DNA from 4 places in the Brevibacterium luteolum genome. Region 1 is predicted to be linked to each of the others. Evidence: riboswitches for the same ligand, from Rfam matches in the RefSeq annotation. Region 1 holds a riboswitch; each other region holds the start of a gene.
The links. Region 1 has a riboswitch for thiamine pyrophosphate ahead of M3C25_RS13000 (NUDIX hydrolase). Riboswitches for the same ligand answer to the same signal wherever they lie in the genome.
Positions count from the first base shown of each region.

Region 2: another riboswitch for thiamine pyrophosphate. It lies ahead of thiO (glycine oxidase ThiO); the one in region 1 lies ahead of M3C25_RS13000 (NUDIX hydrolase).
Region 3: another riboswitch for thiamine pyrophosphate. It lies ahead of M3C25_RS00410 (ECF transporter S component); the one in region 1 lies ahead of M3C25_RS13000 (NUDIX hydrolase).
Region 4: another riboswitch for thiamine pyrophosphate. It lies ahead of M3C25_RS01880 (TenA family protein); the one in region 1 lies ahead of M3C25_RS13000 (NUDIX hydrolase).

Region 1 covers NZ_JALXPM010000083.1:54-2,246, reverse strand. Annotated here, with positions in the region: partial or broken gene M3C25_RS13005 (HAD-IC family P-type ATPase) at 1-201, opposite strand, end outside; TPP riboswitch at 649-767, shown strand; gene M3C25_RS13000 (NUDIX hydrolase) at 801-1,268, shown strand; gene thiD (bifunctional hydroxymethylpyrimidine kinase/phosphomethylpyrimidine kinase) at 1,265-2,065, shown strand.
Region 2 covers NZ_JALXPM010000025.1:37,515-39,707, reverse strand. Annotated here, with positions in the region: gene thiS (sulfur carrier protein ThiS) at 1-77, opposite strand, end outside; gene thiO (glycine oxidase ThiO) at 74-1,333, opposite strand; TPP riboswitch at 1,331-1,432, opposite strand; gene M3C25_RS07905 (GNAT family N-acetyltransferase) at 1,534-2,106, opposite strand.
Region 3 covers NZ_JALXPM010000001.1:82,936-85,128, forward strand. Annotated here, with positions in the region: gene M3C25_RS00400 (hypothetical protein) at 1-514, opposite strand, end outside; gene M3C25_RS00405 (DUF4916 domain-containing protein) at 615-1,154, shown strand; TPP riboswitch at 1,155-1,260, shown strand; gene M3C25_RS00410 (ECF transporter S component) at 1,290-1,931, shown strand; gene M3C25_RS00415 (ABC transporter ATP-binding protein) at 1,931-2,193, shown strand, end outside.
Region 4 covers NZ_JALXPM010000004.1:45,724-47,916, forward strand. Annotated here, with positions in the region: gene M3C25_RS01875 (peptidoglycan recognition protein family protein) at 1-225, shown strand, start outside; gene M3C25_RS01880 (TenA family protein) at 429-1,061, opposite strand; TPP riboswitch at 1,050-1,154, opposite strand; RNA gene ffs (signal recognition particle sRNA small type) at 1,237-1,332, shown strand; gene M3C25_RS01890 (L,D-transpeptidase) at 1,539-2,193, shown strand, end outside.

The DNA of each region.
Region 1 (2,193 bases):
GGCTTTGTCCTCGGGCCTGACGCCGGCGAACACCCGGTCGATGCCGAGCTCTGCTGCGACGGTGTCGGCGACTGCCTGTGCGTCACCGGTGATCATCACGACCTGCACCCCGGCTGCGTGCAGGGCAGCGACGGCATCGTGCGATTCCGCGCGGATCTCATCGGCCAGCCGCAGCGCACCGATGACGGCGCCGTCGGCAAGCCCGGTTGGGCCGATTGACACCTGTCGAGTACGAAGCAATTACTGACTCACCTGCAGCCGCAGCGTGACACCCTGATTGTCACCTCCCCTTGCATCAGTCCCACGCATTGGACATCTGCGTTATAGCGGCGCGGCCGGTCAGCCTCCGTCGTCCATCTCGTGCGCCGCAAAGGCTGAACAATGCATCGTGTCAGCATCGTCGCTACCCCTGGCCGAGCTTCGGAAATGGGCGCGTGAGATCGGTAAGACGTCTCTGGTCTCGGGCGTGTTTCCAACAATGCGATCGACGCTTATACCGCCTCGCGTTGATCGCGCCGGTAACGAGTGCCGGGCTCTATGGCGCGCCATCTGCACCGATGTTGGGGTTCGTGTCACGCAGCCTCGGACCGCGGGACAGGGACTTGTGGCGACAGTCTGGACACACAGTGGCGGCCTTCTGGTAGGCTCGGTGTTACCGAGGGGTGCCCCGTCAAGGGGCTGAGATACCACTGGACGATGGTCGGCGTGGTGACCCTTAGAACCTGATCCGGATCATGCCGGCGAAGGGACTGGTCTCGTAGCGCTTGCTCCCGTCGCTGGCCTCCAGAAGTGAGGCCACAGTGTCGATTCCTCCCGCCGATTCGGACGTCGGCCGTGCGCGGCCGACGGTAGCCGTTCTCTGCGTCGTCATCGACGATGACCGTGTGGCCTTGGTGCGTCGGGCGAATCCGCCCGATGCCGGGTACTGGGGCTTCCCCGGTGGGAAAATCGAGTTCGGAGAAACCATCACGCAAGCGGCCGAGCGTGAGCTGGCCGAGGAGACTAGTCTCGTGGGCGACGCCATCGGCGTCCTGACGTCGATCGATGCCTTCGATCGCGGCACGGATGGCGATCTGGTCAGCCACTTCGTCCTCATCGCCGTGGCGTGCCGGTGGCGGTCCGGATCCCTGCGTGCCGGTGACGATGCCCTGGAAGCTGGGTGGTTTGCCCTCGACGAGGTCGACGACGCCCAGCTGACGCTGAGCAAGGACGTCGTCGATGTCGCCCGGTACGCCGTTGCCGTCGCGCAGAACGAGGTGAGAGCGTGACGATTCACATTGTCCTCTCGATAGCGGGAACCGACCCGACCAGTGGTGCTGGTGTCCAGGCCGATCTCAAGGCGTTCACAGCGATAGGTGCCTACGGTGTGACAGCCGCCGCCGCGGTCGTTGCTCAGAACACTTGCGGCGTGCGCTCCTTCGTTCCCCTCGACCCCTCTTTCGTCGGCAAGCAGATCGATGCGGCCTTCGACGATGTCCGTGTCGACGCGGTGAAGATCGGCATAGTCGCCAACGCCGCGAACACCGAGGTCGTCGCCGACCGGCTCCGACAGCACGAAGCCGAGAACATCGTGCTCGGCAATGGTACCAAGAGCGGCGATCACCTTCTCGACACCGACGCCGTGGCCGCCGTCCGGGACACGCTCGTCCCGCTGGCGACGATCATCACGCCGAACCTCCCCGAGGCTGCGGTCCTCCTCGACACCGAGGAAGCCACAACCTGGCAGCAGATGCACGATCAGGGCACCCGGCTGCGCAGCCTCGGTTCTCCCTGGGTGCTACTCAGGGCGGACACCTCACGCACGAGGTGTCCCACGTCGACTATCTGCGGGCCGGAGGGAGCCCGTGCATTCACCGCCGCCAGAGTCGAGACTCTCAACGACCACGGAACCGGCTGCACACTGTCGTCGGCGATCGCCTCGCTGCTGCCCGGTCACTCGGCGCAAGACAGTGCGCGCCAGGCCAAGCGGTATCTTCACGATGCTCTCATCGCCAGCGACCTCCTCGACGTCGGTCACGGCCACGGTCCCGTGCATCACTTTCACCAGCTCTGTCCGCGGGAATAATCCGTGCCGAAATCACTCACTGAGGTTACCCTCGTTTAGTGGACACCCGAGTTAGCGGGATTTGCTGTCCTGCTGGAAGGATGTTCAGTATGTCAGATCAGAAGCGCCAGCGGCGTTCTTATACGCAG
Region 2 (2,193 bases), on a different contig from region 1:
GCCGTGCGGGTCTCTCCATTGATGGTGACCGTCACCTCTGACTCCGTCGGGGTCGCAAGGCTGTGGTTCGCTGTCATGGTCTTCCTCCTTGTGGCTGATTCTCTGCAGCGTGATGTGCGATGCGGCGCGGGTCCATCGTCTGCAGATGGTGGTGGTCCGTGTCTGCGGTCTCCGCACTGCCGCCTGGTCGGGGCACGGCCTGCGGGTCGAGTTCGTGCAGCACGAGCTGGGCCGCCAGCCGTGAGGCGAGCGGGGTGAGCAGGATGCCGTGCCGGTAGAACCCGTTGGCAACGATGAGTCCCCCGACAGTGTCGCCTTCAGCGGTGGGCAAGGCGCCGAGGTAGGGGGCGTCGTCGTGGGTGCCGGGCCGGGCGCGGGCGGTGACTTCGGTCAGTTCGCTCTCGCCGATGCCGGGCACCAGGCGCTGGGCGTCGCGCAGCAGCTGGGCGACGCCTTCGACGCTGGGGCCTTCCCGGTTGTCTTCGCGGCTGGTGGCACCGATGACGATCTCCCCATCGGCCCGCGGCACGAGGTAGATGGGACGGCCTGTGACGATGCCGCGGATGGTGCGCTCCAGCAGCGGCGGTGCACCGTCCGGCAGGCGGGTGCGCAGCACCTCACCGCGGATCGGGCGCAGCGGCAGCGAGCGCTCCCTTGGCAGCAGCGTGATCGTCTGCGCCACTCCGGTGGCGAGCACCGTGACCGGAGTTGTGAGGGTTCTGCCGTCGTCGAGGCGGACTCCGGTCACCACTGGCCCGCTCCTGTTCTCAGCTCGGATGAGTTCGACGGCCATCTGCCGGATGATGGTGGGCAGCACGGTCTGCAGGGCAGCGGTGATGCGGCGCGGGTTGACCTGGTGGTCACCGGCTGAGCGGAACACCCCGGACAGCGAGGGGCTCAAGGCGGGTTCGAGACGCCGGGCGGTACGGCCGGTCAGCGCTTCGACTACTCCGCCGGCGGCCTGCTGGTACTGCTGCAGATCCGCCAGCGCCTGCCGGTCTGCGGGGTCGGCAGCGCAGACGAGTGTCTCGGTCTCGCGGTAGTCGACGTCTGCCTGTGCATCATCTTCAAGGTCTGCGACGAATGCTGGATATTCGGAAGCGGAGTCGCGCATGAGGGCGAAGAGCCGTTCATGCTGATAGCTCATCTCAGAGACCGGGGCGATCATCCCTGCCGCGGCGAAGCTGGCACCGGTTCCCGGGCTCGGATCGATGACGATTGTGCTGAGACCAGAACGGGTGAGCCGCCAGGCAGTGGCGAGGCCGATGATGCCACCGCCGACGACGGCGACGTCTGCTGTGAAAGCGTGTGCCTCATCTGCTGGCACGGGCATAGCGCATGCATCCTTTCCTCCGGCGGTCTCAACCGCATCAGGTTCAGCGGTCGGCGCTTAAGCCCTCTCAGCCCTCACCGGGCTCCCGCAGGATCGATCAGCGTTGATCGATGCCGTCAGTGTACATACGGCAGTGTCTTTGTGCAGTTCGCGACTGAAATGCGGTCACATCGCGACAGACGCACGCAGATGAGAAGTCGTCAGCTAAGCTGCGAGGCATGGGCGCTGTATTCAGCCCAGCGTGTGCCGGTCCCTTCGCGCGGATAGCCGTTGCCGGTAGCACGGAAGCCCAAGCGCTCGTAGGAGCGGATTGCGGCCGCGTTGCTGTCATCGACGTCAAGCAGCAGTCTCGGTCTGCCCAGCTGCTCGGACAGGCGCGCAGCTTCGCGCACGACTGCGGCTGACACTCCCCTGCCGCGGGCGGCTGGACGCACCCAGATCTTGGTGAGAATCGCCTCGTCTTCGGCCAACGGCATGTCCGGCGTGTAGCCCTCCGGCTGGAGCACCAGACACCCGACCGGCACCTCGGCTGCGGTGGTCTCACCGTCTGCCGGCTGTTCCCGGTGGCGGGCGTGGAGCACGATGCGTGCGCCGCTCAGCTGAGCCTGCCAGTCAGCCGCACGCAGCTGCGCGGCCTCCTCGTAGGTGCCCCAGAACGCTTCGGGCGCATCGGCGAGCATCCGCAGGCGCACCTGACGGTGGGCGTCCCAGTCAGCGGGATCGAGCCGTACGATCTCAAGCACACCCTCGGCACTCGCCGTCCGTGTCAGCATCGTCGCCACCGCCGTCTCCCATCTGCAGTCCTCATCGCACCCGGCTCCAGCGTATCCGGACAGGTCGCCTATGCCGGTGTCTTGCGG
Region 3 (2,193 bases), on a different contig from region 1:
TGAGCCAGCGGGCGAGCGCCCCGGCCTGCTCGTCACTGGGCTCGATCGCACGGCCGGCAGCCACCGCCTCGGCGACGGGGCCGAACAGCTCGGGCAGGCCGACGGTCACCGACTCAGACCCGGCCTGTTCGAGCATGCCGGTCAGCAGCAGCGTCGCCCAGGCCCGCTCGGTCAGCGGCAGCTCAGCCAGCGTCTTGGCGCCACCGGCCTCTTCGAGTCCGGCGAGTTCGGCGACAGCGGCGAGCTCCTCACCGCTCAGCTCGCCGGTCTCGGCGGCCGGGCGCTGCGCGTTCGGACCGGAGGCGACCCAGTGCCAGATCCGCAGCGCGGCGGCCACGACCGACACCTCGGCGATCTGGGCGGCGTCGACAGCCTGCGATTCGGGCTGGTCGATCTGGTCCTCGGCGTCCAGGAGGCCGAAGAGGGTCATGGCGATCGGGTGGTAGTGGGCGCTGATCTCGTCGGCGAGATGCTGGTCGGCGCCGGTGGGCTGCTCGTTCATGTCATCGCTCATGCCCCGAACCTATCGCAGCCCCGGCGGTTCACGCTTCCCGCTCCTGCGGACATGCGCCTGGAGTCTGGCCTGACCAGAGCCCGTGTGGAACCATGGGACTATGACACGCACCGCTTTGGCTTTCGATGAGAACTGGCTCGAACCCGATGAGCTGGCCCGGCTGCGCAGACGCCTGCCGATGGCCTACATCAATGCGGTGCCGGTGCTGCTCGACGACCACGGTGTGCCGGAGAAGGTCGGGCTGCTGCTGCGCACCGGCGATGACGGCTCGCTCGTGCGCGAGGTGATCGGCGGGCGGGTGCGCTTCCACGAGACCCTGCGCGATGCGCTCATGCGCCATGCCGAGAAGGACCTCGGGCCGCTGGCGTTTCCGTCGCTGCCGAGCTCGCTCAACCCGTTCCACGTCGCCGAGTACTTCCCGACCGAAGGTGCCTCCAAGCTTCACGATCCGCGCCAGCATGCGATCGCCCTGTGCTACATCCTGCCGGTGCAGGGTGAGTGCACACCGCGCCAGGATGCGCTCAGCCTCGACTGGCTGACCCCGGACGAAGCACTGCGCGAGGACATCGTGGCGGAGATGAACCACGGACAGGAGCACATCGTCAAAGCCGCCCTGGCGTACATGGGTCTGCTACCGTAGACGCGACGACAGGGGAGCGCTCATGAGGAGCGCTGAGAGTGCACAGTTGCAGACCCTCGAACCTGACGCGGTTCATACCGCCGGAGGAAGTCGAGTCTCTTCACCCCTCCTTGCCTGATTGAAGGAGGATTTGCGATGTCTGACGTCCAGACCCGCCACACCCATCACGAACCCAACAACATGCCTGCCGGAGTTCCGGCGACGATGCGCTGGAGGGTCGTCGACATTGTCGTCGCCTCCGTGCTCGCCGTCGCGATCGGCATCGTGTTCTGGGCCTGGTCGAACTCCTGGGAGACGATCAGCGCCCCGTTCCAGGCCCTCTACCCGCCGACGAAGGGACTGCTGACCGGCGTGTGGGTGCTCGGCGGCGTGCTCGGCGGGCTCATCATCCGCAAGCCCGGTGCAGCGCTGTACGTCGAGGTGCTCGCTGCGATTGTCTCGGCGGTGCCGGGCAACTACTTCGGGCTCATGGTCATCGTCTCCGGGCTCATCCAGGGCTTCGGCGCTGAGATCATCTTCGCCTCGCTACGCTACCGCCGCTACACCTTCATCGCCACGCTGCTCGCCGGCCTGGGTGCCGGGCTGTCGCTGGCGATCGGCGAGAACATCCTCTACAACGCCGCCTGGACGTTTGAGCACAAGGCGCTCTACACCGTCTTCGCCGGCATCTCCGGCATGGTGCTCGCCGGCCTCGTCTCGTGGTTCGCGCTCAAGGCGATCGCCCGCACCGGTGCGCTGGGCGCCTTCGCGTCCGGACGCAGCGCGCGAGAAGTCTGATGGCCGCCGCGACCCGCGGCGTCGACGTCCTCGCCCGCGGCTTCGGCTGGCGGCACTCCGGGCGCAAGCGCGCCGCTGTCAGCGACATCGACCTGCGCATCGAGGCCGGTGAGCGCGTCCTGCTGCTCGGCTCCTCAGGGGCTGGGAAGTCGACGCTGCTGCATGCGATCGCAGGAGTCCTGCCGGCCGAGTCCGGGTACCGGACCGGCGAGCTGCTCGTCGGCGGCCGCCCACCGGATCCCACCTCGGGCACCACCGGGCT
Region 4 (2,193 bases), on a different contig from region 1:
ACGCTCAAGGGAACGAAGATCAACGTCGTCTCCGGTCACCGGGACCTCGGTCAGACCGACTGCCCAGGCGATGCGCTCTACGGGAAGCTGCCGCAGATGCGCAAGGACATCGCCGAGATCCAGAAGAACGGCGAGCCGGTGAAGAAGGACCCGCTGAAGGAAGAGAAGAAGGGCGAGGAGAAGGGCTCAGGTCTGCAGCCGGGTGCCACCGACCGCAACGCCTGAACCGCGCAGGCTAGCCGACCTCAGGTCACGAACGGGCGGGCTGGAAGTTATCCCCAGCCCGCCCGATCGCTTCGCTGGCACGGTCGGCGAGACCTCCCCGACACACGTCACCGGCTCAGTCGACGCGGCCCTCGTGCCGGTCAGCTGTCGCGGCCCTCATAGGTGACGCCGAAGAAGTCGAGCTCCAGGGCCACCGTGCGCTCTCAGCGGGCGGTGAGCTCCTCGACCCGGCCCGCGGCCTCGGCAGCCGGCCACACCCGGTTGAGCTCGTCGACGAGGAACTGGCACCACGAGCTGAACGCCTCCCCGCGGTGCAGCTCGATCCACTCGGAGTGCACATAGCGTTCAGGCAGCGGGGCGTCGCGCTCACCCCAGTCGAGGTAGAGCCACTCGGCGATGACGAGCATGACGAGCAGGTCTGCGTATTCGGCCTGTGCAACCGCATCGTACATCTCGGCCTGGAACCCGGCTGCCGCGCGCGAAAGCTGCGAGTTCCGCCAGTCGTCCTCGGTCACGCCGAGCTGTGTGAAGGCCTGCTGGAAGTATCCGTCCTCATCGGTTGCGAGCATCCCGAGCTGGGCGGCGAACCGCAGCTTGGAGTCGAGCCGGTCGGCGTGCGCCACACACCCGCCGAGCATCGAGAGGAAGGCGTCGAAGAACTGATAGTCCTGCACGAGGTAGCCAGCCAGCACCGCATCGTCGATGGTGCCTGCGAACAGCTCGTCGACGAAGCGGTGCCCGACTGCGGCGTCCCACTGCCCGGCGCTGTCGCCGAGCCGCAGCCGCCCGGCCGGGGAATCGGCCGCAACGCGAATGGTCGTGTGGATCTGTGTCATGTGATCTCCCTCCGCCGGTATCACCCGGATCAGGTTCGTAGGGTCTGTCTGCGCACTCTCAGTGCCCGCGCGGGCACTCCCCTGTCAACACCCTCACTGTAGCCCGTCTCCCGTGCCCGAGGCGGTGGCCGGCTCAGGCGTTTTTGGTTCGGTCCCTGCCTGGTCTAGACTGTTATGCGGCTCCCCGTGTGGCGTCATCTTGTGAACTCCCCCAGGGCCGGAAGGCAGCAAGGGTAAGCGAGCTCTGGCGGGTGCACGGGGAGTCCTCGCATTCATGCGCTGTCACAATTGCGCAACATCCCCCGGCACTGTTTGCGCAGGTCACATGCCATCTGCTCGCCGATCGGCGGGCTGAGAGCGCGCATTGTTCCACAGCCGTTACATCGCGCTTCCTATATTTGTGCTGTCGCCTTCCCATTCCTGCCCTCGCAGTTCTGCGACTGTGCATCGTCTCCACTGCCATGAGAAAGGTCCCTCATGCTCCGTCGCCGCCCCCTCGTTGCCGGCCTCAGCGTCTCGCTCGCCATCGCCCTCGCCGCCTGCACTGCGACACCCGATGCCGAGCGCCGATCCGCGGCAGCTCCGAGCGCGGACCCGCATCCCGCACCCGAGGTGACGGTCTCGGTCGTCGATGATGACGACGCCTCCCCCACACCCACCTCGGCGACGGGCGCCAGCGGCACACCCGAGGCAGACAGCACCACCGGCGCAGCCGATGCTGATGGTAAGAGCATCGAACTCGACCCCAGCGGGCACTTCGCACTGACCGTGTCCGGCGGCGAATTCACCGAGGTCACCGTCACCGACGCCGACCACCCCGAGGTGAGCGTCGACGGCACCTTCGACTCCGGCGCCCAGGGAAGCGATCCGAGCGCGCCGGCCACCGCCTCGGCGACGGAGACTGAGAGCGCCAACACCGGCGGCAGCGCTTCAGACGCAGACGCGACCCCCAGCGAAGACGACACGCCCAGCGGTGCCAGCACTGACCGCAACAACAGCACTGACAGCGGCGGCGAAGCCGATCCTCAGGGCACCCGCTGGGTCTCCAGCTATGGGCTGGCCGGCAACGCCGAGTACGAGTGGAAGGCGACGACCGTCGCCCCGGATGGCGCCACGCATGAAGCTTCCGGGA